DNA from 4 places in the Pseudomonas sp. SWRI51 genome. Region 1 is predicted to be linked to each of the others. Evidence: predicted binding sites of a transcription regulator. Region 1 holds the regulator's gene; each other region holds the start of a gene.
What was found. Region 1 encodes sigma-54, which starts transcription at its own class of promoters, with help from an activator protein. Its sites were predicted from a motif close to ANTGGCATNNANNTTGCTNT; they were not measured.
Positions count from the first base shown of each region.

Region 1 (7,663 bases):
TCGTTGAGCAGGCGAATCAGACGTACCAATACGCCCATGGCGATCGGGTCCTGGCCAACGAAGGGTTCGTCGTACATCAGAATCTGCGGGTCCAGGGCGATGGCCCGGGCTAGCGCCACACGGCGCTTCATGCCACCAGACAGCTCGTCGGGCATCAGGTCGATGGCGCCGCGCAAGCCGACGGCCTGCAGCTTCATCAACACGATGTCGCGGATCATCTCTTCCGAAAGGTGGGTATGCACGCGCAGAGGAAAGGCGACGTTCTCGAAAACATCGAGGTCGGTGAACAGTGCACCGCTCTGGAACAGCACGCCCATCTGCTTGCGCGCATCGAACAGGTCACTGCGCGACAGGCTTGGCAGGTTCTGGCCGTTGACCCACACCTCGCCACCGGTCGGGCGCAGCTGTGCCCCCATCAGGCGCAGCAGCGTAGTCTTGCCGCAGCCCGAAGGGCCCATGATGCCTGTGACCTTGCCGCGGGGGATGCGGATGTCCACGTTGCTGAAAATGCTACGCGTGCCGCGTTTGAAGGTCAGGTCCTTCAATTCGACCGCATAGGCGTTATCCACACTCATCTAGACTCCTTGCAGTGCAGCCTCGTCCCATGGACGTGTGATTCCATCTTGAAGGCACACTGGTTCCCCGGCAGGCCGAATCGCGGCGAACTATACCACCGCTGCACAGGCCGGCCCAAGGCCGAGCCTGCGCCGTTCAGCCAGCAGACAGGCTTTGAGGGTTTTCCTACACGCATCGAAGAGGTGAGGTATTGCCTCTTTGCCGCTATAATCGCCGCCTTTTCATCAGGCATTGCGTTTTCGACATGAGCCAATCCAGCGAGCTGATCCAATCCGCCCAGCGCACCTTGCGCCTTGAACTCGAGGCCGTAGAGGGCCTGATGGCGCGTATCGACGCCAATTTCGTCAAGGCCTGCGAGTTGATCCTGGCCAGCAAGGGCCGGGTCGTGGTGGTCGGCATGGGCAAGTCGGGGCATATCGGCAACAAGATCGCCGCCACCCTGGCAAGCACCGGCACGCCGTCGTTTTTCGTGCACCCAGCCGAAGCCAGCCACGGCGACATGGGCATGATCACCCGTGATGACGTGATCCTCGCCTTGTCCAACTCCGGCAGCACCGCCGAAATCGTCACCCTGCTGCCGCTGATCAAGCGCCTCGGCATCCAGATGATCAGCCTGACCGGCAACCCCGACTCGCCACTGGCCCAGGCCGCCGAGGTCAACCTCGATGCGCGCGTGGCCCAGGAGGCCTGCCCGCTGAACCTGGCGCCGACCTCCTCCACCACTGCCGCCCTGGTATTGGGCGACGCCCTGGCCATCGCCCTGCTGGAGGCCCGCGGCTTCACCGCCGAAGACTTCGCCTTCTCGCACCCAGGCGGCGCACTGGGCCGGCGCCTGCTGCTCAAGGTCGAGAACGTGATGCATGCTGGCGACGAACTGCCCCAGGTTCAGCGCGGCACGCTGCTCAAGGACGCGTTGCTTGAAATGTCTCGCAAAGGCTTGGGCATGACCGTGGTACTGGAGGCCGATGGTACTCTGGCCGGCGTCTTCACTGACGGCGACCTGCGCCGCAGCCTGGACCGCAACATCGATATCCATGCCACGCTCATCGATGAAGTCATGACCGTCCATGGCAAGACTGCCCGCGCCGAGATGCTCGCCGCCGAGGCACTTAAAATCATGGAAGACCACAAGATCAGCGCCCTCGTGGTCATCGACAAGGACCGCCGCCCCAACGGCGCCTTGAACATGCACGACCTGCTGCGCGCCGGAGTGATGTAAATGAACCAGGACCTGATGCAACGGGCCAAGGCCATCAAGCTTGCGGTGTTCGACGTCGACGGCGTGCTCACCGACGGGCGCCTGTACTTCCTCGAAGATGGCAGCGAATTCAAGACGTTCAACACCCTCGACGGCCACGGCATCAAGATGCTCATGGCCTCGGGCGTAACCACCGCCATCATCAGCGGCCGCAAGACCCCGGTGGTGGAGCGCCGCGCCAGGAACCTCGGCATCCCGCACCTGTTCCAAGGCCGCGAAGACAAAATGGTGGTACTGGACGGCCTGCTCGCCGAACTCAATCTAAGCTACGAGCAGGTTGCCTACCTGGGCGACGACCTGCCGGACCTGCCGGTCATTCGCCGGGTCGGCCTGGGCATGGCGGTGCACAATGCTGCGGCGTTCGTGCGCGAACATGCCCACGGCATCACCCAGGCGCGCGGCGGCGAAGGTGCTGCACGCGAGTTCTGCGAACTGATCATGCAGGCCCAGGGTACCCTGGACGCTGCCAACGCTCACTACCTGTAAGGCCGGACATGTTCAGCAAGAAGGTTAAAAACATTGCGCTGCTCGGGGCTATCGCTGCCGTACTGGTGGCCGTCGGCTACTGGAACGTCAGCCCAGAAAGCTTCCTCGACAAGCCCGTGGCGCAGGTCGACGAAAGTGCCATCGACTACTACGCGGTCAATGCCCACAGTGTGCAGTTCACCCCTGAGGGCAAGCTGCAGTACGAAATGACTGCCGACAAGGTCGAGCACATGAAGGCCAGCGACGTCACCCTGGTGACCACGCCCGACCTGCACCTGTACCGTGGCACCCAGTTCCCGTGGCATGTGCAGAGCAAGCGCGCCGAGGTCAACCCGGACGGCACCGAGGTCGAACTGATCGACGCGGTCCGCGTGGCCCGCACCGACGAACGCAAGCGCGACACCATCATCACCACCACCCGCATGACCGTGTTCCCGCAGAAGGAATATGCGCAGACCGAGCAAGCCGTTAGAATCGACGGCGCCGGTGGCACCACTACGGGCAAAGGAATGAAAGCGTATTTGAAAGAAGGCAGGATGGACCTGCTCTCTAACGTAAGAGGACAGTATGAGGCTCGTTAAAACCATCCCCCTTCTGCTCAGCCTGGGCGTAGCACTGGGAAGCGCGAGCGCCTTCGCCCTGCCGAACGACCGTGACCAGCCGATCCGCATCCAGGCGGACAACGCCCACCTAGACGACAAGCAAGGCGTGGCCACCTATACCGGCGATGTCATCATCACCCAAGGCTCGATGATGATCAAAGGCAACACCGTGACCATGACCCGTGCCGCCAACGGCGACATCGACGTGGTCACCTCGGTGGGCAACCTGGCCTACTTCGAGCAGCAGCAAAGCGCAGCCAAGGCCGACAAGATGAAAGGCTGGGCGGTGACCATCCAGTACCAGGCGCAAAAAGACCTGGTCGTGCTCACCGACCGCGCCAAGGTCGAGAACGAAGGCAACACCACCGAAGGCGAGAAAATCGTCTACAACACCAAGACCCAAGTGGCTACCGCCGGTCGCGGTGGCAACGTGACTGCACCACGTCAGCGTATCGACATGGTCATTCAACCGAAGAAAAAGGCCGAGTAAATGGCAACCCTCAAAGCCCAGCACCTGGCCAAGAGCTACAAGAGCCGGCAAGTCGTGCGTGACGTCAGCCTGTCGATCGACAGCGGCCAGATCGTCGGCCTGCTCGGCCCTAACGGCGCCGGCAAGACCACCTGCTTCTACATGATCGTCGGGCTGGTCCAGGCTGATCAGGGCCGCGTGCTCATCGACAACCTCGATGTCAGCCACCAGCCCATGCACGGCCGCGCCCAGGCAGGTATCGGCTACCTGCCGCAGGAAGCCTCGATCTTCCGCAAGCTGTCGGTGGCCGACAACATCATGGCCATCCTCGAGACCCGCAAGGACCTCGACCGCGACGGCCGGCGCAAAGAGCTCGAAAGCCTGCTGCAGGAGTTCCACATCAGCCACATCCGCGACAACCTCGGCATGAGCCTGTCCGGTGGCGAACGCCGCCGCGTCGAGATTGCCCGCGCGCTGGCGACTGCACCCAAGTTCATCCTGCTGGACGAACCTTTTGCCGGTGTCGACCCCATTTCGGTGGGCGACATCAAGCAGATCATCCACCACCTCAAGAACAAGGGCATCGGCGTACTGATCACCGACCACAACGTTCGCGAAACCCTGGATATCTGTGAAACTGCGTACATCGTCAACGACGGCCAGCTGATCGCCGAAGGCGACGCCGAGACCATCCTGGCCAACCAGCTGGTCAAGGAAGTCTACCTGGGTCACGAGTTCCGCCTCTGATCCGGGCCGCCTGGAGCACTGTTGCCGCGAGTCGTTCAAGACTTAAGTGTTACAGTGCTCTAGGCAAACGCTGCATTTTCAGGCATATAACTTGCTTAAAATCGGCGCCCACGCGCCCTACGTGTAGTGGATGGCGCATGCGCGCCGGCGAACAAGGTATTAAGCCCCTGCCATGAAACCATCGCTCGTCCTAAAAATGGGCCAGCAACTGACGATGACCCCGCAGTTGCAACAGGCCATTCGTCTGCTCCAGCTTTCTACCCTGGACCTCCAGCAGGAGATTCAGGAAGCGCTGGAATCCAATCCGATGCTCGAACGCCAGGAAGACGGCGAAGATTTCGACAACAGCGACCCGATGGCGGACAACGCCGAAAGCAAACCGGTCGCCGAAGTTCAGGACAACAGCTTCCAGGAATCCACCAGCAGCAGCGAAAACCTCGAAGACGGCGACTGGGGTGAACGCATCCCCAACGAGCTACCGGTCGATACCGCCTGGGAAGATATCTACCAGACCAGCGCCAGCAGCCTGCCCAGCAACGACGATGACGAGTGGGACTTCACCACCCGCACCTCGGTCGGCGAGAGCCTGCAGAGCCACCTGCTGTGGCAACTGAACCTGGCGCCTATGTCCGACACCGACCGCCTGATCGCCGTGACACTGATCGACAGCATCAACGGCCAGGGCTACCTCGAAGACTCCCTCGAAGAAATCTGTGCAGGGTTCGACCCGGAGCTGGACATCGAGCTGGACGAGGTCGAGGCCGTATTGCACCGCATCCAGCAGTTCGAGCCGGCCGGCATCGGCGCTCGCACCCTGGGTGAATGCCTGCTGCTGCAATTGCGCCAACTGCCGGCTTCCACCCCATGGATGGCCGAGGCGCAGCGCCTGGTCACCGACTTCATCGACCTGCTCGGCGGGCGCGACTACAGCCAGCTGATGCGCCGCATGAAGCTCAAGGAAGACGAGCTGCGCCAGGTCATCGAGCTGGTGCAGAGCCTCAACCCGCGTCCCGGCTCGCAAATCGAGTCGAGCGAGCCTGAGTACGTGGTACCTGACGTGATCGTGCGCAAGGACAGCGAGCGCTGGCTGGTCGAGCTTAACCAGGAGGCGATGCCGCGCCTGCGGGTCAACCCGCAGTACGCAGGGTTCGTGCGCCGCGCCGACACCAGCGCCGACAACACCTTCATGCGCAACCAGTTGCAGGAGGCGCGCTGGTTCATCAAGAGCCTGCAGAGCCGCAACGAAACGCTGATGAAGGTCGCCACGCAGATCGTCGAGCACCAGCGCGATTTCCTCGAGTACGGTGACGAGGCCATGAAGCCGCTGGTGCTGCACGATATCGCCGAGGCGGTGGGCATGCACGAGTCGACCATTTCCCGCGTTACCACGCAGAAATACATGCACACCCCGCGCGGCATCTACGAACTGAAATACTTTTTCTCAAGCCACGTGAGCACCGCGGAAGGCGGCGAATGCTCGTCCACGGCGATCCGCGCGATCATCAAAAAACTGGTTGCGGCGGAAAATCAGAAAAAGCCATTGAGTGACAGCAAGATCGCTGGTTTACTGGAGGCACAAGGCATCCAGGTAGCCCGTCGCACCGTCGCCAAGTACCGCGAATCGCTGGGCATAGCCCCATCGAGTGAGCGCAAGCGACTGATGTAGCACCGGGGTCCGCCACAGCGTTTCAGTGGCAGGTGCAACACCTGCCTCTTTATGCACGGGCAATAAAGGAGAAGCTGTATGCAAGTCAACATCAGTGGCCAGCATGTAGAAGTTACCCAACCACTGCGCGATTACGTGCTTGAAAAGCTCGCCCGCGTGGAAGGGCATTTCGACAAGATCACCAATGCAACGGTGATCATGAAAGTCGAGAAGCTGCAGCAGAAGGTTGAAGCAACCCTCCAGATTCCCGGCGGCGAAGTGGTCGCCAATGCCGAACACCTAGACATGTATGCCGCGATCGATGCCTTGGCCGACAAGCTCGACCGCCAACTGAAAAAACACAAGGAAAAACAGCAAAGCTTGCTGCAAGGCGCAGCCGCCCGCTGATCCCCCTCATCCATGATCCGACTTGAAACCATCCTGACCCCCGGCCGTTCCCTCGTGAACGTGCCGGGCGGCAGTAAAAAACGCGCCCTCGAAAAGGTCGCCACCCTGATCGCCGACCAAGTACCAGAGCTGGAGATGCAAGACGTCTTCGAAAAGCTGGTCGCTCGCGAAAAACTCGGCTCAACCGGTTTTGGCAATGGCATCGCCATTCCTCACTGCCGGCTCGAAGGCTGCACGGCGCCGGTAAGTGCCCTGCTGCATCTTGACGCCCCTATCGATTACGACGCCATCGATGGCGCACCGGTCGACCTGCTGTTCGTGCTGCTGGTCCCCGAAGCTGCCACCGATGCCCACCTTGAACTGCTGCGCCAGATCGCCAGCATGCTTGATCGCAAGGACGTTCGCGATCGCCTGCGCTCGGCAAGCAGCAACGAGGCCCTGTACCAGGTTGTCCTGGACGTACAGAACGAGCACTGAACATGCGCCTGATCATCGTCAGCGGCCGCTCCGGCTCCGGCAAGAGCACCGCCCTCGACGTACTGGAAGACAACGGCTACTACTGCATCGACAACCTCCCTGCCGGGCTGTTGCCGCAGTTGGCAGAAAACGCGCTGATCAACACCGAGCTGCAGCAACCCAAGGTTGCTGTTTCCATCGATGCGCGCAACCTGCCCAGCCACCTGTCACGCTTCCCGGAACTGCTCGAGGACGCCCGCGCCCGGCACATCCAATGTGATGTGTTGTACCTGGACGCCGACGAAGACACCCTGCTCAAACGCTTTTCCGAGACACGCCGGCGCCACCCGCTGACCAACCAGAACCGCTCGCTGGCCGAAGCCATTCGCGTCGAAAGCGAGCTGCTTGGCCCCATCGCGGATCTGGCCGACCTCAAGATCGACACCACCAACCTGAACCTGTATCAGTTGCGCGACTCGATCAAGCTGAGGCTGCTCAACCAGCCCGAACCGGGTACGGCGTTTCTGGTGGAATCATTCGGCTTCAAACGCGGCATGCCGGTGGACGCCGACCTGGTGTTCGATGTGCGCTGCCTGCCCAACCCCTACTGGAAGCCGGAACTTCGTGAGCATTCTGGCCTCGAACAGCCGGTTATCGACTACCTGGCCGCGCAGCCGGACGTCGAGGAAATGTTCCAGGACATCTCCAGCTACCTGCTCAAATGGCTTCCGCGTTTTGCCGCCAGCAACCGTGCCTATGTCACCATCGCCATCGGCTGCACAGGCGGCCACCATCGCTCGGTGTATATCACCGAACGCCTCGGCCAGTTGCTCCAGCCCACCCTGAAAAACGTCCAGGTCCGCCACCGCGACCTCTAGCCACAGGATCCGCCCCACCATGCCCGCCCGCGAAATCACCATCATCAACAAGCTGGGCCTGCACGCCCGAGCGGCGGCAAAGTTCGTCGGAGTGGCCGGGCGCTTCCCCTGTCAGGTCCGCGTAGGGCGCGCGCCGGA
Region 1 is NZ_JABWRG010000006.1:12,324-19,986, forward strand. It holds gene HU720_RS03660 (ATP-binding cassette domain-containing protein) at 1-575, opposite strand, end outside; gene HU720_RS03665 (KpsF/GutQ family sugar-phosphate isomerase) at 821-1,795, shown strand; gene HU720_RS03670 (HAD family hydrolase) at 1,796-2,320, shown strand; gene lptC (LPS export ABC transporter periplasmic protein LptC) at 2,329-2,901, shown strand; gene lptA (lipopolysaccharide transport periplasmic protein LptA) at 2,888-3,412, shown strand; gene lptB (LPS export ABC transporter ATP-binding protein) at 3,413-4,138, shown strand; gene HU720_RS03690 (RNA polymerase factor sigma-54) at 4,311-5,804, shown strand; gene raiA (ribosome-associated translation inhibitor RaiA) at 5,883-6,191, shown strand; gene ptsN (PTS IIA-like nitrogen regulatory protein PtsN) at 6,204-6,668, shown strand; gene rapZ (RNase adapter RapZ) at 6,671-7,525, shown strand; gene HU720_RS03710 (HPr family phosphocarrier protein) at 7,545-7,663, shown strand, end outside.

Region 2 (7,663 bases), on a different contig from region 1:
TCATCGCGTGGCCCGGTGGCACTGGCCTGGGCAAAGCTCAGGCGCAGGCTCATACTCGCGCCGCGGTCACCGCCGCCGAGCCCCAGGTGGTGCGCCAGCGTTGTTTGACCCCGTGCAGGCCAAACCAGGCCAGCACGCCGAGGCTTGCGAACAACCACAGCGCCAACTGGTAATCACCGGTGTGTTGCTTGATGGTGCCCAGCCCTGCGGCCAGCACGAAGCCGCCGATGCCGCCGGCCATGCCGATCAACCCGGTCATTACGCCAATCTCCTGGCGAAAGCGCTGTGGCACCAGTTGGAATACCGCGCCGTTGCCGGCACCCAGCCCGAGCATGGCGCTGACGAACAGGGCCAGGGCCGCTGCTGCGCTGGGCAGGTTGAAGCCGACTGCGGCGATGCAGATGGCCGCAACGGTGTACATGGCCAGCAGCGTGCGGATGCCGCCGAAGCGGTCCGCCAGCGCGCCGCCCAGGGGGCGCATCAGGCTGCCGGCGAATACGCAGGCGGCGGTGTAGTAGCCGGCGGTGACCGGGCTCAGGGCGTACTGGTCACTGAAGTAGCCGGGCAGGGCGCTGGCCAGGCCAATAAAGCCGCCGAAGGTGACGCTGTAGAAGAACATGAACCACCAACTGTCGCGGTCGCCGAGGGCCTTCAGGTAGTCGGCCATCGCTTTTGGTTTTGGCCGTTGTGGTGCGTTGCGCGCCAGCAGGGCAAACACCAGCAGGGTCAGCAGCAAAGGCAGCACGGCAAAGCCGAACACGTTGTTCCAGCCAAAGCTTGCCGCCAGAACCGGGGCCAGCAGCGCGGCGAACACCGTGCCTGAGTTGCCGGCACCGGCGATGCCCATGGCCTTGCCTTGGTGCTGCGGCGGGTACCACTGCGATGCCAGGGGCAGCGATACGGCGAACGAGGCGCCGGCGACGCCGAGGAACACCCCCAGCAGCAGGGCCTGTTCGTAGCTGTGTACGCCTAGGTGCCAGGCGCAGGCCAGCGCGATGATGACGATCACTTGGCCAATCAGGCCGGCGGTTTTTGGCGACAGCCGGTCGACCAGCAGGCCCATGACAAAACGCAGGATCGCGCCTGCCAGAATCGGCGTTGCGACCATCAGGCCCCGTTGCTGGGCGGTGAGTTGCAGGTCGGCGGCGATCTGCACCGCCATGGGGCCCAGTAGATACCAGACCATGAAGCTCAGGTCGAAATACAGGAAGGCGGCAAACAGCGTGGGCACATGCCCGGATTTCCAGAAGCTCGTATTCATCGAACACCTCGTTCGGCGTGCTGCACAGGGGCGGAAACGAAAAAGACGCCGCTACCCGGTCCACGGCTGTGGAGGGGGAGCGACGTCTTTGTCGGGAGTGTGTGGCAACCGCCGTTGGCTACCTGGAGTTTAAGTGAGCAAGAGCCGGGCCAGTTCCACAGGCTTGAAGCTGCAACGCAGGGTTGCCCGTGTAGGAGCGGCCTTGTGTCGCGAAAGGGCCGCAGAGCGGCCCCGCCGATTTCTGTATCAGCTCAGAAAACCTAGGGGCGCTTTGCACCCCTTTCGCGACACAAGGCCGCTCCTACAGGCTCCCGTGCCTCAAGGCCCAAGCAGCTCCGACATGGCAATGATCTGCTCGGCCACTTGGATCAGCTTCTGCTGGCGGCTCATGGCCTGGCGGCGCATGAGGGTGTAGGCCTGTTCCTCGTTACAGTCTTTCATTTTCATCAGCATGCCCTTGGCCTGTTCGATGCGTTTGCGCTCGGCCAGTTGCTGGTCGCGGGCAACCAACTGGGCCTTAAGTGCCTGGTCGCTCTCGAAGCGGGCCATGGCCACATCCAGAATCGGCTGCAGGCGGGCTGCATGGATGCCTTCGACTATATAAGCGCTGACCCCTGCCTGGATCGCCTGGCGCATCACCCCCGGATCATGCTCGTCGGTAAACAGCACGATTGGCCGTGGCTGGTCACGGCTGACCATGACCACCTGTTCCATCACATCACGCCCCGGTGACTCGGTATCAATCAGCACTACATCCGGGTGCACCGTTTCGACGCAAGCCGGCAGGTCGATGGTCAGGCTTGGCGCTTCGATGACCTCGAAGCCTGACTCCATCAGCGCAGCCTTGAGGCGGCCGACTTTCTTTTCGGTGTCGTCGATCAGCAAGATACGCAGCATGGCACCCCCTCAGTAGCCGACGCGGGCGCAAGGCGCCGCGTCCAGCGCATGCAAGCTGAAGCTGCGCGCGTAGGCATGGGGGGCGCTGCCGTCCCAGCGGCCACCGTCGATCAGCAAGCTGCTGCGCATCGCCTGCTGCGGGCAGGCAACGCCAAGCGCCTCGGCGGCCTCGCGGTACAGGCCCAGTTGCTGCACCTGGCTGGCGACCCCCAGGTAGTCCGGGTCGTCGCGCAGAACGCCCCAGCGGCGGAACTGAGTCATGAACCACATGCCGTCGGACAGATAAGGCAGGTTGGCCCGGCCATCATCGAACAGGCGCAGCGGGTGCGAGTCCTGCCAATGGTTGCCCAGGCCATCATGGTAGTCGCCCAGCAGGCGCGGTTCGATGTTGCCTGGCGGGGTGTCCAGGTAGGCGCTGGCGCTGAGCAACTGCGCGGTGCTGCGGCGGTTCTCGACGCTGCTCTCGATAAAGCGGCTGGCGGCAAGCACGGCCTTGATCAGCGCCCGTGCGCTGTTGGGGTACTGCTCGACAAAGCCACGGGCGCAGGCCAACACCTTCTCGGGGTGGTCCGGCCACACCGACTGGCTGGTTGCCAGGGTAAAGCCCTGGCCTTGGGCGATGGCCGTTGCCGACCATGGCTCGCCCACGCAAAAGCCGTCGATGCGCCCAGCCTGCATGTGCGCAACCATCTGCGCCGGCGGCACCACCACGCTGTTGATGTCGCGTAGCGGGTGAATGCCTTGGCTGGCCAGCCAGTAGTTGAGCCACATGGCATGGGTGCCGGTGGGGAAGGTCTGGGCGAAGGTCAGCCGTGCGCCACCTTGGTGCACCAATTGTGCCAACGCCTCAGGGCTGGTCACGCCCTTGCGCTGCAGCGCAGGCGACAGATTGATCGCCTGGGCGTTCTGGTTCAGGCCCATGAGCACGGCCATGTCACTGGCCGGCCCGCCGCCCACACCCAGATGCACGGCGTAGACCAGCCCGTACAGGCAATGGGCGCCATCGAGTTCGCCGCTCACCAGCTTGTCGCGCAGGCCCGCCCACGAGGCCTGGCGGCGCAGGTTCAGGGTCAGGCCTTGCTGCTGGGCAAAGCCCTGGGTGGCGGCGACCACAACCGATGCGCAGTCGCTCAAGGCCATGAAACCCAGGTTCAGGCTGGTTTTTTCCGGCGCGTCGCTGCCGTTGACCCAGGCCAGCGGTGATGTCGGGAGGGCAGTATTCACAAGGAACCTCAGGTGTTCGGAAAGGGCAACATAGGCCTTGCGAAGCAACCCATGTGCCATTGCCCTGTCACCGAGGCGATGCGCTGGCTATAATCGCCACCCTCACACACCGCGAGTCCGCCCGCCCATGTATAACCTGGCCCGCCAACTGCTGTTCAAGCTCTCCCCGGAAACCTCCCACGACCTGTCGCTGGACCTGATCGGCGCCGGAGGCCGCATGGGCCTCAATGGCATGCTGTGCAAGCAACCTGCGGCGTTGCCGGTGACGGTGATGGGCTTGAACTTCGCAAACCCAGTGGGCCTGGCCGCAGGCCTGGATAAAAATGGCGCGGCCATCGACGGCTTTGCGCAACTGGGCTTCGGCTTCGTCGAGATCGGCACCATCACCCCGCGCCCGCAGCCGGGCAACCCCAAGCCACGGTTGTTCCGCTTGCCTGAAGCCACGGCGATCATCAACCGCATGGGTTTCAACAACCTGGGTGTCGATCACCTGCTGGCGCGGGTTCGGGCGGCGCGCTACACCGGGGTGCTGGGCATCAACATTGGCAAGAACTTCGATACCCCGGTCGAGCGCGCCCAGGACGACTACCTGATCTGCCTGGAGAAGGTCTACAACGACGCAAGCTACATTACCGTCAACGTCAGCTCGCCCAACACCCCTGGCTTGCGCTCGCTGCAATTTGGCGATTCGCTCAAGCAACTGCTCGATGTGTTGGCTGAGCGCCGTGAGCAACTGGCCACCGCCCATGGCAAGCGCGTGCCGCTGGCGATCAAGATCGCGCCAGACATGAGCGATGAAGAAACCGCGCTGGTGGCCGCCGCGCTGATGCAGTCGGGCATGGATGCGGTCATTGCCACCAATACCACGCTGAGCCGGGAAGGGGTCGAGGGCTTGCCGTTTGGCGGTGAGGCGGGTGGCCTGTCAGGTGCGCCGGTGCTGCAAAAAAGCACCCACACCGTGAAGGTGCTGGCGGGTGAGCTGGGTGGCAAGTTGCCAATCATCGCCGCAGGCGGCATTACCGAGGGGCGTCATGCGGCTGAGAAAATCGCCGCTGGCGCAAGCCTGGTGCAGATCTACTCGGGCTTCATTTATAAAGGCCCGGCGCTGATCCGTGAGGCGGTAGATGCAATTGCAGCGATGCCGCGCTGAGCTGTCAGAAATCGACAGGCATAAAAAAGGGGCCCCCTTTGGGACCCCTTGGGCCGCAGCCCGCCGCCCGGATGGGGCGTGCATGGTGACTCGAATTCAGTGTCCTCGTTCAGCCAACGGCGTGATTTTCGTTGAGTCTGTGAATACCAGCGGTACCAGTCATACCGTCCCAGTTATCGCCGCGGCCTTCGCGCCAGCCGTTGATCCAGGCTTGGCGGACAGATGGCAAGGTGAATGGGCAAAGTTCGCGGGATTTGCCGGTGACTCCATACTGGTAGCCACGTGAAAATGCTCTTTCCAACGGATCACGCTTAAGTCTTCTCATAGGGTGTTGCCCTCACTTGTTGACTGTAATGTCCCGTCGGCCTCTACGAGGCCGGGCAGAATCGTTCTGCCGGTTGCGCCCGCTGCCGGCGTGGCGGGCTAAAAGTGCCACCTCGTTGCGAAGCGGCCTGAGACCAGTTCTAACCAATGCGGGTGACAGTGTGAATGATCGTTTTGTCATAAGGACGTAACGTTTCTGAAGGTGAAGGGATAAGTAAATAAATGCGACTCAACCGTAATTGCCTACAAGCCCGCTATGATCAGGGTTTGGTCGGCGTTTGAAATCATTTAGCCAGTGTTGCTGGCTGAAGCCTGTAACATCTGCTAACGCGACGAAGGGTCACATCCAGGCCCTCTGTCGATGAAATTTTCACACTGCCCGACGATCCAAGCCTCTTGCCAACCGGCAGTTGCTACGTCAGTCGGGCGGCCAGGCCCAAGCGAACGTCTTCGCCGGCCACCCGCACGCTTCACAAAAAGCGTGTGGGCAAACAGCGGCAGCCGATGCGTCGGCGTGCCATTTACCTAGCCAAAGGCTCTGGATCAACCATGTCGGACCGTTTCGAACTATATCTCACCTGCCCCAAAGGCCTGGAAGGCCTGCTTGCCGAGGAAGCCCGCAACCTGGGCCTGGACGAGGTGCGTGAACACACCTCGGCCATCCGCGGCGAGGCCGACATGGAAACCGCCTACCGCCTGTGCCTGTGGTCGCGCCTGGCCAACCGCGTATTGCTGGTGCTCAAGCGCTTCTCCATGAAGAACGCTGACGACCTGTACGACGGCGTCAACGCCGTGGACTGGGCCGACCACCTGCTTGCCGACGGCACCCTGGCGGTGGAATTCAGTGGCCATGGCTCGGGTATCGACAACACCCACTTCGGTGCGCTCAAGGTCAAGGACGCCATCGTCGACAAGTTGCGCAACCGCGAAGGCCTGCGCCCCTCGGTGGACAAGCTCGACCCTGACCTGCGCGTGCACCTGCGCCTGGACCGTGGCGAGGCGATCCTGTCCCTCGACTTGTCTGGCCACAGCCTGCACCAGCGCGGCTACCGCCTGCAGCAGGGCGCCGCGCCGCTGAAAGAAAACCTTGCAGCGGCCGTACTGATCCGTTCCGGCTGGCCGCGCATCGCCGCTGAAGGCGGTGCACTGGCTGACCCGATGTGCGGTGTGGGTACTTTCCTGGTAGAGGCGGCGATGATCGCCGCTGACATTGCACCCAACCTCAAGCGTGAGCGCTGGGGTTTCAGCGCCTGGCTTGGCCATGTGCCGGCGTTGTGGCGCAAGCTGCACGACGAGGCCCTGGCACGCGCCCAGGCAGGCCTGGCCAAGCCGCCGCTGTGGATTCGCGGCTACGAGGCCGACCCGCGGCTGATCCAGCCGGGGCGCAACAACGTCGAGCGTGCCGGCCTGGGCGACTGGGTGAAGATCTACCAAGGCGAGGTGGCAAGCTTCGAGCCACGCCCGGACCAGAACCAGAAAGGCCTGGTCATCAGCAACCCGCCTTACGGCGAGCGCCTGGGTGATGAAGCCAGCCTGCTGTACCTTTACCAGAACCTCGGCGAACGCCTGCGCCAGGCATGCATGGGCTGGGAGGCGGCGGTGTTCACCGGCGCGCCTGAGCTGGGCAAGCGCATGGGCATTCGCAGCCACAAGCAGTACGCATTCTGGAACGGCGCGCTGCCGTGCAAGCTGCTGCTGTTCAAGGTTCAGCCTGATCAGTTCGTCACTGGCGAGCGGCGCCAGGCTGGCGCCGATAACACCGACGCCGACAGCCACGAGCCGCGCAGCCCGGTGGCTGTAGCCAGCGAATCTGCCCGCCTGTCCGAAGGCGCGCAGATGTTCGCCAACCGCCTGCAGAAAAACTTCAAGCAGTTGGGCAAGTGGGCCCGCCGCGAAAAAGTCGATTGCTATCGCGTCTACGATGCCGATATGCCCGAGTACGCCCTGGCCGTCGACCTTTACCACGACTGGGTGCATGTGCAGGAATACGCAGCGCCACGCTCGATCGACCCGGAAAAAGCCCAGGTGCGCCTGATCGATGCGCTGTCGGCCATTCCCCAGGCGTTGGGCGTTGACCCCAAAAGAGTGGTGCTCAAGCGCCGCGAGCGCCAGAGCGGCACCCGCCAGTACGAGCGCCAGGCCACCGAAGGGCGCTTCCAGGAAGTCAACGAAGGCGGCGTCAAGCTGCTGGTCAACCTCACCGACTACCTGGACACCGGGCTGTTCCTTGATCACCGCCCGATGCGTATGCGCATCCAGCGTGAAGCGGCCGGCAAGAACTTCCTCAACCTGTTCTGCTATACCGCAACGGTCAGTGTGCATGCCGCCAAGGGCGGTGCACGCAGCACCACCAGTGTCGACCTGTCGAAGACCTACCTGGACTGGGCGCGGCGCAACCTGTCGCTGAACGGCTTCTCCGAGCGTAACCGCCTGGAGCAGGGTGATGTGATGGACTGGCTGCGTAACGCCCAAGGCACCTACGAGCTGATTTTCATCGACCCGCCGACCTTCTCCAACTCCAAGCGCATGGAAGGGGTTTTCGATGTGCAGCGTGACCATGTCGAACTGCTCGACCTGGCCATGGCGCGACTGGCGCCCGGTGGTGTGCTGTATTTCTCCAACAACTTCCGCAAGTTCCAGCTTGATGAGCACCTGGCCACGCGGTATGCGGTTGAGGAAATCAGCGCGCAAACCCTGGACCCGGATTTTGCCCGCAACAATCGCATCCACCGTGCCTGGCAATTGCGTCTGCGCTGACTGAACTGGGGGCTGGCGTGAATGCTGGCCTTTAGCTATAAAGCATGCAG
Region 2 is NZ_JABWRG010000131.1:1,827-9,489, forward strand. It holds gene HU720_RS22665 (bifunctional protein-serine/threonine kinase/phosphatase) at 1-53, opposite strand, end outside; gene HU720_RS22670 (nitrate/nitrite transporter) at 50-1,261, opposite strand; gene HU720_RS22675 (ANTAR domain-containing protein) at 1,580-2,158, opposite strand; gene HU720_RS22680 (CmpA/NrtA family ABC transporter substrate-binding protein) at 2,168-3,382, opposite strand; gene HU720_RS22685 (quinone-dependent dihydroorotate dehydrogenase) at 3,510-4,532, shown strand; gene rmf (ribosome modulation factor) at 4,642-4,857, opposite strand; gene rlmKL (bifunctional 23S rRNA (guanine(2069)-N(7))-methyltransferase RlmK/23S rRNA (guanine(2445)-N(2))-methyltransferase RlmL) at 5,406-7,613, shown strand.
Region 2: HU720_RS22680 (CmpA/NrtA family ABC transporter substrate-binding protein) is a predicted target of sigma-54. The motif match lies at 3,424-3,443, and genes of this name have one in related genera.

Region 3 (7,663 bases), on a different contig from region 1:
GGCAGTGGTGAAGTCCGGGCGATTGAGGTTCAAGGTCAGGCTGTTGCCCTGGTTGAAACCGCTCGGCACCGCTCGCTCGACGCTGGCACCGCCAGGAATACGGCCTGCCGACGGAACGTTGACGGTGATCTTCGAACCGTCACGGCCCTCGGCATCGAAGCCGCCCACCACCAGGTTGCCTTGGGCGATGGCGTAGACGTTGCCGTCGATACCCTTGAGCGGGGTCATCAACAGGCTACCGCCGCGCAGGCTCTTGGAGTTACCGATGGAGGACACGGTGATATCGACCACCTGGCCCGGCTTGGCGAACGCCGGCAGGTCCGCATGCACCGACACCGCCGCGACGTTCTTCAACTGCACGTTGCCGGAGCCGGCCGGCACCTTGATGCCGAACTGCGACAGCATGTTGTTGAAGGTCTGCAGGGTGAACGGGGTCTGCGTGGTCTGGTCGCCGGTGCCGTTCAGGCCCACCACCAGGCCGTAGCCGATCAGCTGGTTGGACCGTACGCCAGAAATACTGGCGATATCCTTCAGCCGCTCGGCATGGGCTGCGAAGGCGCAGATCAGTAGCAGTGTCGCGGCAATCAACCGTCTAGCGTTGAACATGGTCATCCGTACTCAGAAGGGCCAGAGCGGGCTGAGGAAGAAGCGGTCGAACCAACCAGGCTGGCTGGCATCGGCGAACGAGCCGGTCCCCGAATAGGTAATGCGCGCATCGGCAACCCGGGTGGACGGCACGGTGTTGTCGGTGGAGATATCGTCGGCGCGAATCATGCCAGCGATACGCACCAGCTCTTCACCGGTGTTCAGCGTCATCCACTTTTCGCCGCGTACGGCGATGATGCCGTTAGGCAGCACTTCGGCCACGGTCACGGTAATCGAGCCGGTCAGGGTGTTGCCCTGGGACGCCGAGCTTGCGCCCTTGGTCGCCCGGGTGCCTTCGTAACCGGCATCGAGCGTCAGGTCGCCGCTGCCCAACGGGTTGTTGGTGTTGGGGATGGCACCGAACAACGACGTCAGGCCGATATTGGCCTTGCTGTCCTTGGCGATCTGCGAGCCTGCGTTCTTGCTGGCCGAGGTGCGCTCGTTCAGGGTAATGGTGATGATGTCACCGACCCGGAACGCCTTGCGGTCGGTGTACAGGCTCTGCTCGAAACCGGACTGGTAGATCGAACCGTTGTTGGCCGCCGCCGGCAACGGGGTGCGCGGCAGAACCGGCGCATAGTACGGGTCGTTGGGCTTGGGCGTCGGCGCGACGCAACCGGCCAGCGACACCGCCCCCCCCAGGGCGAAAACGAACAACAGACGCTTCATGACATACCTCACGGTGTTACTGAGTTTGGCTTACAGCTGCTGGGTGACGAACGACATCATCTTGTCAGCGGCGGAGATGACCTTGGAGTTCATCTCGTAGGCACGCTGGGTGGTGATCATGTTGACCAGCTCTTCCACGGTGCTCACGTTGGAGTTTTCCAGGGTCTGCTGCAGCGTGGTGCCGAAACCGTTCAGGCCCGGGGTACCGACCTGCGGCGCGCCGCTGGCTGCGGTTTCCAGGAACAGGTTGTCGCCGATCGCCTGCAGGCCGGCCGGGTTGATGAAGTCAGCGGTCTGCAGGTTGCCGATCACCTGGGAGGCCGGGTTGCCGGCGGTGGTGATCGACACGGTACCGTCCTGGCCGACGGTGAAGGTCTTGGCATCGTTCGGTACGACGATCGCAGGTTCCAGGGCAAAACCATTGACGGTCACGACCTGGCCATCGGAGTTCAGGTGGAAAGTACCGTCACGGGTGTAGGAAACAGTGCCGTCCGGCTGCAGAACCTGGAAGAAACCACGGCCATTGACGGCCAGGTCCAGCGGGTTCTCGGTGGTTTGCAGGCTGCCGGTCTGGAAGTTTTTCTGGGTGCCGACGACACGCACACCGGTACCGACCTGCAGGCCCGAAGGCAGCTCGCTGTCCTGGGTGGACTGCGCACCTGGCTGGCGCTTGATCTGGTAGAGCAAGTCCTGGAACTCGGCACGGTCACGCTTGAAGCCGGTGGTCGAGACGTTGGCCAGGTTGTTGGAAATGACGGTCAGGTTGGTGTCCTGGGCGGACAGGCCGGTTTTAGCGACCCAAAGAGCCGGAAGCATCAGTATTCTCCTCGTGCGCCTGTTTTACGGCACCCGTTCAAGTGTGGTTAGCCGATTTGCAAAACACGCGCCATGGCTTCATCGCCTTCTTTGGCAGCGCTCATCATCTTTACGTGCAGCTCGAACTGACGCGACAACGCCAGTACCGAAGTCATTTCTTCAACGGCGTTGACGTTGCTGCCTTGCAGGAAGCCCGACACGACGCGCACTGTGCCGTCAGCCGGTGCCGCCTGGCCGCTTTGGGTGTGGATCAGGCCGTCAGGGCCTTTGGTCATGGTCTTGATGTCGGGGTTGACCAGCTTGATGCGGTCGACCTCGGCCATCACCCGCGGGTCTTCGCCCATCGAACGGATGCTGATGGTGCCGTCAGCGCCCACTTCGACCTTTTGCTCAGGCGGAATGGCAATCGGGCCACCGTTGCCCATGACCGGCATGCCATTGCCGGTACGCAGCACGCCAAGGGCGTCAATGTTCAGGCTGCCGGTGCGCACATAGGCTTCGCTGCCATCGGGCGCCTGCACGGCGATGAAGCCGTGGCCGCCGACGGCGACGTCGAGGTCACGGCCGGTTTCGATCATCGGCCCTTCACTGAAGTCGGTGGCGGGACGCTCGGTCATGGCGAAGGCGCGCGACGGAAAGCTGTCGCCGAATACCGGCATCGAGCGCGCCTGCTCCAGGTCACGCTGGAAACCGTTGGTAGTAACGTTCGCCAGGTTGTTGGCATGGGCCTTCTGCGCCAGCGCGTTCTGGCTGGCGCCGGTCATGGCCACGTAAAGCATCTTGTCCACAGTCTTCCTCCGCTGCACTGGCGTTCGATTGCCGCTCGCCGCTGCTATGCAGGCTACAAAGCAAGTTCCGAACCAACTTTTGAAAAACTTGAAAAAGCCCGTGGATACGGGCTTTGCGTCGATAAGCTCGGGCGTAGCGTGCCGGATAACCGGCGCTGGGTTGCCGCTTGCGGCAATACAGCCCCCACGCGACGCGATCCCTCGTAGGAGCGGCCTTGCGTCGCGAAAGGGCTGCCAAGCAGCCCCGGCGATTGTGCATGAACCCGAGATCCTGGGGCTGCTGCGCAGCCCTTTCGCGACGCAAGGCCGCTCCTACACACAAAGCCCGGATCGACAGCCGGGGGAGATTCAGTTGTTCAAGTCCCGGCAACCGGCATTGTTAAAGGGCCCGGCAAACTTCTTCCAGCCCTCCCCCGGCGCCCACTGCGCGCACACCAAGCGCCCATCGGCCTGGCTTTCCCAGCGCCACCAAGGCGCCATAGCCGCCTGCGCCTGATAAAGGCCGAACACAGCCAGCAGCATGACCAGCAGCTTTTTCATAAGCGCTCCTGCAAAAATGACGAACCCCTTCAGGGAAGGGGTTCGTCCAGTCCCGCTCAGCCAACCAACATCAGGTCATCTGAATGATGGTCTGCATGATGGTGCTTTCAGTGGAAATGGTCTTGGCGTTGGCCTGGTAGTTGCTCTGCGCCTTGATCAGCTCGACCAGCTCTGCGGTCAGGTTGACGTTGGAAGCTTCCAGCGAGTTGGACTCGACACTGCCCAGGGTGCCGGTCTTCGGCGAATCGATGCCCGGAATGCCCGAAGCAAAGGTCTCGGTCCAGCGGGTACCACCGACCTGCTGCAGGCCCTGGTCATTGGCGAAGCTCGCCAGCGCTACCTGACCAATGGCCCGCGACTGCTGGTTGCTGAAGCTTGCGAACATCACGCCGGTGGAGTCGATCGACAGGCTCGACAGGATACCGGTGGCGTAGCCATCCTGGGACTGCGACATACGCGCGGTCTCGGTGTTGTACGAGGTGGTGCTGTTCATCGACAAGCGCATGCCGTCAGTGGCCGCAGCCGAACCGTTCGACGCCCAGTTGCCGGTAGCATCCTTGGCCGCCGGGATCCAGCCCTTGAGCGTGAAGGTGTTGTTGGTCACCGACCACGCGGTAGCTGGGGTCACCGCTTCGGCAGCCATCGACAGCACGCTGCCGTCGGACTTGAACTTGATAGTACCTTCCAGCGGGTCGGTGCTGGTCGGGTCGAGCGGGTTGCGGCCGTCGACCAGGGTGTACATGGTCCACTCATTGGTGCCGGTCTTGCGATAGAACTGCTCCATGGTGTGCTCGTTACCCTGGCTGTCGTACACCTTGGTCGGGAACGACTTGGTGTAGGTCGTGTCGTCCGAAGGGTCGAACGCCGGGCCACCCGCATCTGCCGGAGGAGTAGGCGTCGGGATGATCGGCAGGGCAATGATGTCGGCTTCGGAGTTCAGGTTGATGCCCTGGTCGATCAGGGTGGTAGCCTTAGGCGCCAGCGCCGAAGTGTCGATCTTCAGGTCGGTCAGGATGCCCTTCTTGATGTTGCCATTTTCATCAGCCGCATAGCCCTGCAGGCGCAAGCCGTCGGAGGTAACGACGAAGTTGTCCTTGTTGTTCTGGAACGCACCGGCACGGGTGTAAACCTGCGCGCCGTTGTCGGACAGGATGAAGTAGCCCTGCCCCTGGATACCCATGTCCAGCACGTTGCCGGTGTTGTTCACGTCACCCTGGCTGAACTGCTGGGAAACCGCAGCCAGGCGCACGCCGTTACCGACCTGGTTCTTGCCCACGCCCAGACGGTTGGCGCCGGCGTACACATCGGCGAACTCGGCACGCGAGGACTTGAAACCAGTGGTGTTGACGTTGGCGATGTTGTTGCCGGTAACGTCGAGTTGCTTGTTGGCTGCGTACAGACCGCTAAGGCCGATATTGAAAGACATGCTGTTGCTCCTTTTGCCGTTCTGTCGGCCTTAGATACCGATTGTTTGTACGTCGGACAGGGAAACCTTGCCCACACCTGCGAGGTTGAGAACCATCTCGCCGGTGGTGTTGAAGCTGACACTGGTGACCTTGGCCGGCAGCAGGGTGTTCATCTGCACCGACTTGCCGTCCACCGTGGTGGTGGCGGTAAAGGTGTAGGTACCCGGCGCGACCTTCTCGCCCTTGGCGTTGGTGCCGTCCCAGATAAAGTCCGCGTAGCCGGCTTTCTGCTCGCCCAACTCGATGGTCTTGACGGTGTTGCCGTCCTTGTCGGTGACAGTGACCTTGGCCTCGTTGATGGCCTGCGGCACGACAAACTGGGCGTTGAAGCTTTCGGCGGTATCGACCACCGCCTTGGTGTTCTGCACGATCACCGAGCGCCCGACCAGGGACGAGGCCTGCAACGCCTGGGACGACGCCATGGCGCTGGCGATGTTGGTCACCGACTCGTTCAGCGAGGTGATGCCTTCGAGGCTGCTGAACTGCGCAAGCTGGGCCACGAACTCGCCGTTGTCCTGCGGATCGAGCGGGTTCTGGTGCTGCATCTGGGTAACCAGCAACTGCAGGAACGCATCCTTGCCCAGGGTGCTGTTGTCGTTGGTACCGCTGAGGCTTTTCTTGTTGGCGGCGTTACCGGAGCTCACGCCTGAGGAGGCGATCACGTCGTTGAGGTTTACACCGCTGGTAGAAGTCGTTGCCATGGTTCGGATTCCTTATCACTGACCCAGGGTCAGAACTTTCTGCATCATGGCCTTGGCGGTGTTCATCAGCTCGGCGTTGGTCTGGAACGCACGGCTGGCGGAGATCATGTCAGCCATCTCCTCGACCACATTGACGTTGGGGTAGTAGACGTAGCCGTCCTTGTTCGCCGCCGGGTGGTTGGGCTCGTAACGGGCTTCCAGATTGCTCTGGTCCTCGATGATGCCCTTCACCTGCACGCCCTGCCCCGCTTCACCCTGCTCTTCGAACAGCGACTGGCCTGCTTGCGCGTTCTGGAAGGTGGTGGCGAATACCGGGTGGCGGGCACGGTAGGTCTGGTCGATGCTCGACGAGACGGTCTCGGCGTTGGCGATGTTGGAGGCAACGGTGTTGAGGCGGGTGTTTTGCGCGCTCATGCCGCTGCCGGCGATGTTGAAGACACTGGACAGGGACATGCTTATTCTCCGCGCAGGGCTGAGACCAGCCCTTTGAATTTGCTGTTGAGCAAGGTGAAGCTGGCCTGGAAGCCGATGGCGTTTTCGGTGTAGTTGGACTGCTCGATATGCGCATCGACGGTGTTCTGGTCCACCGACGGCTGGGTCGGGGTACGGAACTTCAGGGTGTCGTCAGCCATGGCCAGGCCTTCGGCTTCGATGTGCCGGGTGTTGGTGCGATCCAGGGCGATGCGACCTTTTTGCTGCTTGTCCGCCTCGGCGGCGAGCACGGAGGAAAAGTCCATGTCACGCGCCTTGTAGTTAGGCGTGTCGGCGTTGGCAATGTTGTTGGCCAGCACCTCGGCGCGCTGGGCGCGGAAGCCCAATGCCTTTTCGTGGATGCCAAGGGCTTTGTCGAAGCTGATGCTCATGTCTGGGAAACCTTCAGAGGTTGACCGGAATTTCGTTGGCAAAGCTTTAGCAAGGGCTGTGCCACTTTCACCAAAGCCCGGAATCTGCGGGCTGCGCTGGGTATTGGGGTTTGCCGGCTGCCAGAAAAGCGGCAAAGCGCTTCCGCCTTGGCGCAGGCAAGCGGCAATTGCCAGGCGGCAACAGCGGCAAAACAAAAAATTGACGTGGGTTGCGGCGGGGTTAGCGGCAAGCCTGTGCCGGCCTCATCGCAGGCTATCGCCAGCTCCCACGGGTTCGGTGCTGGCCATCAGCATCGAGGCTGAGCACGGTCTTTGTGGGAGCTGGCGATAGCCTGCGATGAGGCCGGCACAGGCCTGCTCGGGAACCTAGGGAAAAACAACAAAAAAGGCCGGCATCTTTCGATACCGGCCTCTTTCTACCACCCACCCGCCTTACTTGGCCTGGTAGATGATGCCTGGGCTGCACTGCACCATCTGATAATGGTCCGGCAGCCCATTCAGCGCCTCGGAAGCCCCCAGGAACAGGTAGCCGCCCGGCTTGAGGGTGCTGTGAATGCGCATGAGGATGTCCTTCTTGACCTGGGCCGAGAAGTAGATCAGCACGTTGCGGCAGAACACGATGTCGAATTTGCCGAGCGATGCGTAGCTGTCGAGCAGGTTGAAGGAACGGAACTCGACGCGGTTGCGGATCGGCGCCTTGATCGCCCAGCGGCCCGGCCCTTTCGGGTCGAAATAGCGCTGCAGGCGCTCCTGGGACAAGCCCCGTGCAATGGCAAGGCTGTCGTATTCGCCAGTCTTGCAGTTGTTGAGCATCAAGCCAGACAAGTCGGTGGCAACGATCTGCGCGCCCATTTTCAGCTGCCCGAGGTTGCCGCGCTCGAACTCATCGATGGTCATCGAGATGGAGTAAGGCTCCTGGCCGGACGAGCACGCCGCCGACCAGATACGCAGGCGCTGGCCTGGGTTGCCCTTGATGAACTCGGGGATGACCTTGTTCTTGAGCACTTCGAATGGATAGCTGTCGCGGAACCACAGGGTTTCGTTGGTGGTCATGGCGTCGACCACCTGCTCGCGCAAACCGCTGCGCGGTTGGGTCTGGATGCGCTGCACCAGTTCACCCAACGACTTGATACCCTGTTGCTCCATCAGCTTGTTGAGACGGCTGGAGACCAGAT
Region 3 is NZ_JABWRG010000033.1:9,346-17,008, forward strand. It holds gene HU720_RS12225 (flagellar basal body P-ring protein FlgI) at 1-612, opposite strand, end outside; gene flgH (flagellar basal body L-ring protein FlgH) at 619-1,314, opposite strand; gene flgG (flagellar basal-body rod protein FlgG) at 1,345-2,130, opposite strand; gene HU720_RS12240 (flagellar basal body rod protein FlgF) at 2,178-2,918, opposite strand; gene HU720_RS12245 (hypothetical protein) at 3,267-3,458, opposite strand; gene flgE (flagellar hook protein FlgE) at 3,529-4,884, opposite strand; gene flgD (flagellar hook assembly protein FlgD) at 4,915-5,625, opposite strand; gene flgC (flagellar basal body rod protein FlgC) at 5,641-6,078, opposite strand; gene flgB (flagellar basal body rod protein FlgB) at 6,081-6,488, opposite strand; gene cheR (protein-glutamate O-methyltransferase CheR) at 6,921-7,663, opposite strand, start outside.
Region 3: HU720_RS12240 (flagellar basal body rod protein FlgF) is a predicted target of sigma-54. The motif match lies at 2,976-2,995, and genes of this name have one in related genera.

Region 4 (7,663 bases), on a different contig from region 1:
TGGGCGCAGATGCCGGCGTTTCTGGCCGACTACACCCCCGAGCGCGTGGCGGCCATCACCGGCCTTGAGCCTGCCGCCATCCATCAGGCCGCGCGGCTGATCGGCGAGGCCGGTGACTGGATGAGCTGCTGGACCATGGGCCTGAACCAGAGCATCCACGGCACTTGGCACAGCAACGCATTGTGCAACCTGCACCTGGCCACCGGCGCCATCTGCCGCCCCGGCAGCGGGCCGTTTTCGCTGACCGGCCAGCCCAACGCCATGGGCGGGCGCGAGATGGGTTACATGGGCCCCGGGCTGCCGGGGCAGCGCTCGGCGCAGGTGGCCGCCGACCGCGCCTTCGTCGAGCAGCAGTGGCAATTGGCGCCGGGCACGTTGCGCAGCGAAGGCGGTGAAGGCACGGTGGCGCTGTTCGAGCAGATGAAAAGCGGTGAGGTCAAAGCCTGCTGGATTATCTGCAGCAACCCGGTGGCCAGCGTCGCCAACCGCCAGCAGGTGATCGACGGCCTGGCCCAGGCGCAATTGGTGATCAGCCAGGATGCGTTTCTGGACACTGAAAGCAACCGCTACGCCGACATTCTGCTGCCCGCTGCACTGTGGGCAGAAGGGGAGGGCGTGATGATCAACAGCGAGCGTAACCTGACGCTGATGCCGCGCGCCGTCGAGCCGCCGGGGCAGAGCCTGGAAGACTGGCGCATCATCGCCCGCATCGCCTGCGCCATGGGCTACGGGCATGCGTTCGACTACCCCGATGCCGAGTCGGTATTCGAGGAAATCCGCCGTTTCTGCAACCCCGCCACCGGCTACGACCTGCGCGGCATCGGCTACCGCCAACTGCGCGAGCGCCCGCAGCAGTGGCCCAGCGCACCGGGGCGGGCCGATCACCGCAGCCCGCAGCGCTACCGCAACGATGGCATCAGCCAGCCGCTGTTGCGCGGCGCCAACGGCCAGGTGCCTGCGTTGGCGTTCCCCACCGCCAGCGGCAAGGCGCGCTTTTTCGCCAGGCCCTGGCTGCCACCTGCCGAACTGCCCGACCCGGACTTCCCGTTCGTGCTCAACACCGGGCGTGTGCAGCACCAGTGGCACACCCTGACCAAGACCGGCAAGGTGGCGAGCCTGAACAAGCTCGACCCTGGGCCTTTTGTCGAGATCCACCCCGACGACGCCCAGCGCCTGGGCATCGCCAACAAGGACCAGGTGTCGATCCGCTCGCGGCGTGGCCAGGCGCTGCTGCCGGCCAGGCTGAGCGACCGGGTACTGCCCGGCAGCTGCTTTGCGCCGTTCCACTGGAACGACCTGTATGGCGAGCAACTGGCAATCAACGCCGTTACCTGCGATGCGGTGGACCCCACCTCGTTGCAGCCGGCGTTCAAGCACTGCGCGGTGGCGCTGGAACGTGTGGCGGGGGAGCGTATCGAGGCGGTCGAGCTGGACCTTGCAGCGCCAATCGAGCCTGCACTTGCGCAAGCGCCGCGCCACCGCGTGCTCTGGGCTTCTCAGACCGGCAACGGCGAAGCGTTGGCCCAAAGCTGCGCCGAGCGCTTGCGCAGCGCCGGGCTTGCCGTTGAGCTGAGCTGCATGGAAGCGGTGAGCCCCCAGCAGTTGGTGGGCGCCGCCAGCGTGCTGCTGATCGCCAGTACCTTCGGTGATGGCGACGCCCCAGACAGCGGCGCGGCGTTCTGGCACGCCCTGCAAGGCGAGCAGGGCCAGCACTGCGCCGCGCTGCCCTATGCGGTGCTGGCCCTTGGCGATTCGAGCTACGGCCAGTTTTGCGGCTTTGGGCGCAAGCTCGACCAGCGCTTGGCCGAACTCGGCGCCCACCGCTTGCTGGACCGGGTCGATTGCGAACCGGACTTCGACGAAGCCTTCGACAACTGGCTGGCCAGGCTGCTGGTACAGCTGGGCAGCGCTAAACCACTTGCCGAGGCCGCGCCGCTGGCTGACGGCCACAGCCGCCGACAGCCATGGCGGGCTCCGCTGCTGGAAAATCGGCTGCTCAGCGGCCCCGGCTCCAGCAAGGAAACCCGGCAGATCGTGTTCGACCTCAGCGGCAGCGGCCTCACCTACCAGCCCGGCGATGCCTTGGGCGTATGGCCGCGCAACTGCCCGGCGCTGGTCGATGAGGTGCTGGCGCTGATGCAGCTCGATGGCGCCACCCAGGTGCAGCTCAAGGGCCAGCCGCCGATGACGCTTGCCTACGCATTGGCGCGCCATCTGGATATCACTCGGGTGACGCCCGCGCAGTTGGACGTGTTCAGCCAAACCAGCGCAGACCTGGCGGGCCTTGAGCCTGGCGAACTCAAGGCTTGGCTATGGGGCCGGCAACTGGCCGATGTGCTGCGCGCCTTCCCCCAGCGGCTGGCGCTGGACACCTGGCTGGACCTGCTGAAACCGTTGCAGCCGCGCCTGTATTCGATCAGCTCAAGCCCTGCTGCGCATCCAGGCCAGGTGCACCTGACTACCTCGACAGTGCGCTATGGCGAGCGCAAAGGGGTGTGCTCGACGTTCCTGGCCGACCGTGCCGGTGCGCTTGATGTGGCGATTTTTCCGCAGCCCTCCAAGCATTTTCATCTTCCTGACGACGACGCCACGCCGATCATCATGATCGGCCCCGGCACAGGCATCGCGCCGTTTCGCGGTTTTCTCGAAGAGCGTGAAGTGCGCGGGGCCAGCGGGCGCAACTGGCTGTTTTTCGGCGAGCAGCAAGCCGCCTGCGACTTCTACTACCGCGACCAGGTGCAGGCCTGGGAGGCCAGTGGGCACTTGCGGCTGAGCACTGCGTTTTCCCGTGATCAGGCCGAGAAGATCTATGTGCAGCACCGCCTGCTAGAGCATGGCGCCGAGCTGTGGCAGTGGTTGCAGGCGGGGGCGGTGGTGTATGTGTGCGGCGACGCCCAGCGCATGGCCAGGGACGTCGATAGCGCGCTGCGCCAGGTGGTGGCCGCGCATGGCGGCATGGATGACGCTGCGGCGGGCGCTTATGTCGAGGCGCTGGGGCGCGACAAGCGTTATCGCCGGGATGTGTATTGAGTGCACCAGAGTGGTGAGCGTTGCACTGGGTTGGTTCGTTTTCGGCTTGGTTCAACGGCTGCGTGGGAGTTGCTTTGATGGTGTAGGAGCGGCCTTGTGTCGCGAAAGGGGGGCGAAGCGCCCCCAGGATACGCGCACCACGCTCATAGGGCTGGGGCTGCTTCGCACCCCTTTCGCGACACAAGGCCGCTCCTACAGAGACCGCGCTTGCAAGGTTTGGCACAGTCCCTGCTTTGACCTTTGCACAACAGCCCCGCTGATCAACGGCGATCATCCACGGGCACACACTGATGAGTACAGGCAAAGGCGCCTGGAGCTTTAGCTCCAGGCGCCTTTTTTGTTTTCCGTGATCGAGGATCGGCTATGAAGGCAACAGCGAACGGCGCACCCAGAGAACGACTGGTCATTGTCGGCAACGGCATGGTTGGCCACCACTGTGTCGAACAACTGGTCGCACGCGGTGCGCTTGAGCGCTTCGAGCTGCATGTGTTCGGCGAAGAGCGTCAGCGCGCCTACGACCGTGTGCACCTCTCCGAATACTTTGCCGGCAGTTGCGCCGAAACCCTGGCCCTGTGCGACCAGGCGTTCTATGGCGACAACGGCGTGCACCTGCACCTGGGCGAGGCGGTGCGGGAAATCGACCGCGAGCGCCGCGAAGTGGTCACCGCCCAGGGCCGCTACGGCTATGCGCAGTTGGTACTGGCCACCGGTTCCTACCCGTTCGTGCCACCGATTGAAGGTTCGGCGGGTGATGCACGCCTGGTCTACCGCACCCTCGATGACTTGGACGCCATCCGCGCTGCCGCAAGCTCGGCGCGCCGTGGCGTGGTGGTCGGCGGTGGGCTGCTGGGGCTGGAGGCGGCCAATGCGCTTAAATCCCTCGGCCTGCAAGCCCACGTGGTGGAGTTCGCCCCACGGCTGATGCCGGTGCAGCTCGACAACGATGGCGGCGCCGCCCTGAAAGCGCAGATCGAAGCGCTGGGCGTGGGCGTGCACTTGTCCCGCGCTACCCAGTCGATCAGCGCCGGCGAGCACTACCGCTACCGCATGAACTTCGACGGCGGCGAACACCTGGAAACCGACCTTGTGGTGTTCTCGGCCGGCATCCGCCCCCAGGACGCCCTGGCCCGTGCCTGCGGCCTGGAAGTCGCCCCCCGTGGCGGGGTGGTGATCGACAACCACTGCACCAGCAGCGACCCGCAGATCTTCGCCATCGGCGAGTGCGCCTCGTGGAACGGCAGCGTTTTCGGCCTGGTTGCGCCGGGCTATGCCATGGCCCGTAACCTTGCGGCGCTGCTGATGGGCGAGGCTGCCACGGCGTTCACTGGTGCCGACATGTCGACCAAACTCAAGCTGCTGGGCGTCGACGTCGGTTCCATCGGCGATGCCCATGGTGCCACGCCCGGTGCGCGCAGCTACCGCTTCATCGATGAAGCCAACGCCTCGTACCGGCGCCTGGTGGTCGATGCCAGCGGCAAGCACGTGATTGGTGCGGTGCTGGTGGGCGACAACAGCTATTACGACACCCTGCTGCAGTACGCCCAGAACGGCATCAAGCTGCCGGCCGACCCTGCGGCGTTGATTCTGCCGCAAGGCGCAGGGGCGCCAGCGCTTGGCGCCGATGCGTTGCCCGACAGCGCGACCATTTGCTCGTGCCACAACGTCAGCAAGGGCGCGGTGTGCGCCGCCATCGACGGCGGCTGTGCAGACCTGGGTTCGGTCAAGGCTTGCACCAAGGCTGCCAGTGGTTGCGGTGGTTGCTCGGCGCTGCTCAAGCAGGTGGTCGAGCACGAGCTCAGCGCCCGCGGGGTGGCCGTGGACAAGAGCCTGTGCGAGCACTTCGCCTACACCCGCCAGGAGCTTTACGCGCTGGTGCGGGTAGAGGGCATTCGCACCTTCGCCGACCTGCTGCAACGCCACGGCAAGGGCCATGTTGGGTGTGACCTGTGCAAGCCGGCAGTGGGCAACATTCTGGCCTCGTGCTGGAACCAGCCGATCATGGACCCGGCGCTGGTGCCGCTGCAGGACACCAACGACACCTTCATGGCCAACATGCAGAAAAACGGCACCTACTCAGTGGTGCCGCGCATTCCTGGTGGCGAAATCACCCCGGAAAAACTTATCGTCATCGGCCAGGTGGCAAAAAAATACGACCTCTACACCAAGATCACCGGCGGCCAGCGCATCGACCTGTTCGGCGCCCAGTTGCACGAGCTGCCGCTGATCTGGGGCGAGCTGATCGAGGCTGGCTTCGAAACCGGCCACGCCTACGGCAAGTCCACCCGCACGGTAAAGTCCTGCGTCGGCAGCACCTGGTGCCGCTATGGCGTGCAGGACAGCGTGGCCATGGCGCTGCGCCTGGAAGACCGCTACAAGGGCCTGCGCTCGCCGCACAAGCTCAAGTTCGCGGTATCGGGCTGCACCCGCGAATGCGCCGAAGCGCAAAGCAAAGACATCGGCGTGATTGCAACCGACAAGGGCTGGAACCTCTACGTGTGCGGCAACGGCGGTATGCGCCCGCGCCACGCCGAGCTGTTCGCCACCGACCTTGACGACGAAACCCTGGTGCGCCTGATCGACCGTGTGCTGATGTTCTACATCCGTACCGCTGACAAGCTGCAGCGCACCTCGGTATGGCGCGAGAACCTCGAAGGCGGCCTGGACTACCTCAAGCAGGTGGTGCTGGACGACAGCCTCGGCATTGCTGCCGAGCTTGAAGCGCAGATGCAGCACGTAGTCGAGCAGTATGAATGCGAATGGGCCAACGCCCTGAGCGACCCGGAAAAACTCAAGCGTTTCCGCACCTTCGTCAACGACGAACGCCCCGACCCCGACGTGCATTTTGTCCGCGAACGCGGCCAACGCCGCCCGGCCGGCGCGCTGCACCTGATCCCGACCCATGAGGAGGCTGTGTGATGAACCTGTCCAATGCTGCTGTAAAGACGCAAAGCAACTGGCTAGCCGTGTGCACTGCGGCTGATCTGGTCGCCGATTCCGGGGTGGTGGTCTGGCACGAAGGCCAGCAGGTGGCGCTGTTCTACCTGCCGGGGCAGGGCGGTGAGCTGTTTGCCGTCGGCAACCGCGACCCGCGCTCAGGGGCCAACATCATCGGGCGTGGCTTGGTTGGCTCGGTACAAGGTGAGCTGGTGGTGGCCGCGCCGCTGTACAAACAGCATTTCTGCCTGGACAGCGGGCGTTGCCTTGAGGACCCGCAACAGGCGCTGCCGGTGTGGGCAGCGCGGATCAGCGGCGGCCAGGTGGAGCTTGCCCGGCGCTAGGGTCTGTCTGAAATGTGTCTGCGCGAAGGCCAGACAAGGCGAGACGGGGCAAGGCACGGCCGGGGTCGTGCTCGACTGTATTGGAGTACATGAGCATTCCGAGCGCCGTTTCAACGCCGTACGGGCGAGTGCAGATACACTTCAGACAGAGCCTGGCACTGCACGTCGATCAGCCCATGTGGGGCATTGCGCTTTCCAGCGAGAAGTCGAAATCTTCACGGGGCAGGGTTGCGGGCAATTGCTGCACCGGCTTGAAGTGCAGGCCGTAGCCGAATGGATGCAGCGGCGCCCCTAGCCCGCTGTAGCCACTGATGTCGACCAGGTAATTGCCTGGGGCAACTTCAAGGTAATCATTGTTCTTCAGCCGGTCCTCATAGTTGGCGAGGTAGTTTGTGAAGAACTGCGGGTCCCAAGCCATGAGTGCCCCGAGGTCGGCGACAATCAGTACCCCTGAGGTGATATGCAGCGGTGCACCGTGGTAGGTGAGGTGCCTGGTGGCACCTGTGGCCAAGGCACCAGCATCGTCTACGAATACCGCATAGTCATCATCTGGAATTTGGTAGATGGGGAAGATCACTCCCTCGACGATGGCTTGGTTGCCTACCGCCTGATCATTGATGAACAGATCAAATACATCGTTGGAGCGGTAGTCGATGCGGCGCAGGAAGGCCTGCAAGGTGTGTGGGTCGAACAGCACGATCCCGGGAGCGTACAGCGTGATGTTGGCGATGTTCTTCATAGATCGCATCCTGGTGTTTTGCTGGAACCGATGATTTTTCGGAAGGCTTCGCCAATGGTCACGTCCTTGGCCAGAATTTGCCCAGTCCGGGGAATCTTCAGGAAGCCCTTTTCAGTGAACGGTTTATACGCTTTGTCGATCTTGCTCAGCAGGTCTGCCGTAGTCCCTTTGAACTTGCTCGAGAACGGTACCCCCTCCTTGGCGATTGCCTTGTGGAAATTCTCGTGCACTTTATCTGAGCCGTCGACCTCGTTCGGGTACCAGGAGGGTGAGTCCCATTTGCTCGAGAGTTCGGAGAAACCATGGTCATCGGCGTGCCCGCGAGGAAACGGGTGATGCCCCATGCCATCGTGCTTGAGTGGCTTCCAGAATGGCATCCAGCCGAATGGATCGATCCAGAGCAATGCGTTGGGCGCATAACGATAGAGGTTGGTACCGCCCGCTAAACCTATCGGGTCGGGCTGAGTGAAGCGGCCGATGTCCGGGTCGAAGTAGCGGAACGTGTTGTAGTGCAGGCCCGTCTCGCGGTCCAGGTACTGCCCTTGGTAGCGTAGGTTTTGCGGCTGGGTCTCATCCGTGCTGTGTCGCTCATCCAGCGGGGCGCCCCAAGCGCTGT
Region 4 is NZ_JABWRG010000072.1:16,630-24,292, reverse strand. It holds gene HU720_RS18120 (bifunctional nitrate reductase/sulfite reductase flavoprotein subunit alpha) at 1-3,030, shown strand, start outside; gene nirB (nitrite reductase large subunit NirB) at 3,394-5,946, shown strand; gene nirD (nitrite reductase small subunit NirD) at 5,946-6,308, shown strand; gene HU720_RS18105 (hypothetical protein) at 6,478-7,047, opposite strand; gene HU720_RS18100 (RHS repeat-associated core domain-containing protein) at 7,044-7,663, opposite strand, start outside.
Region 4: nirB (nitrite reductase large subunit NirB) is a predicted target of sigma-54. The motif match lies at 3,246-3,265, and genes of this name have one in related genera.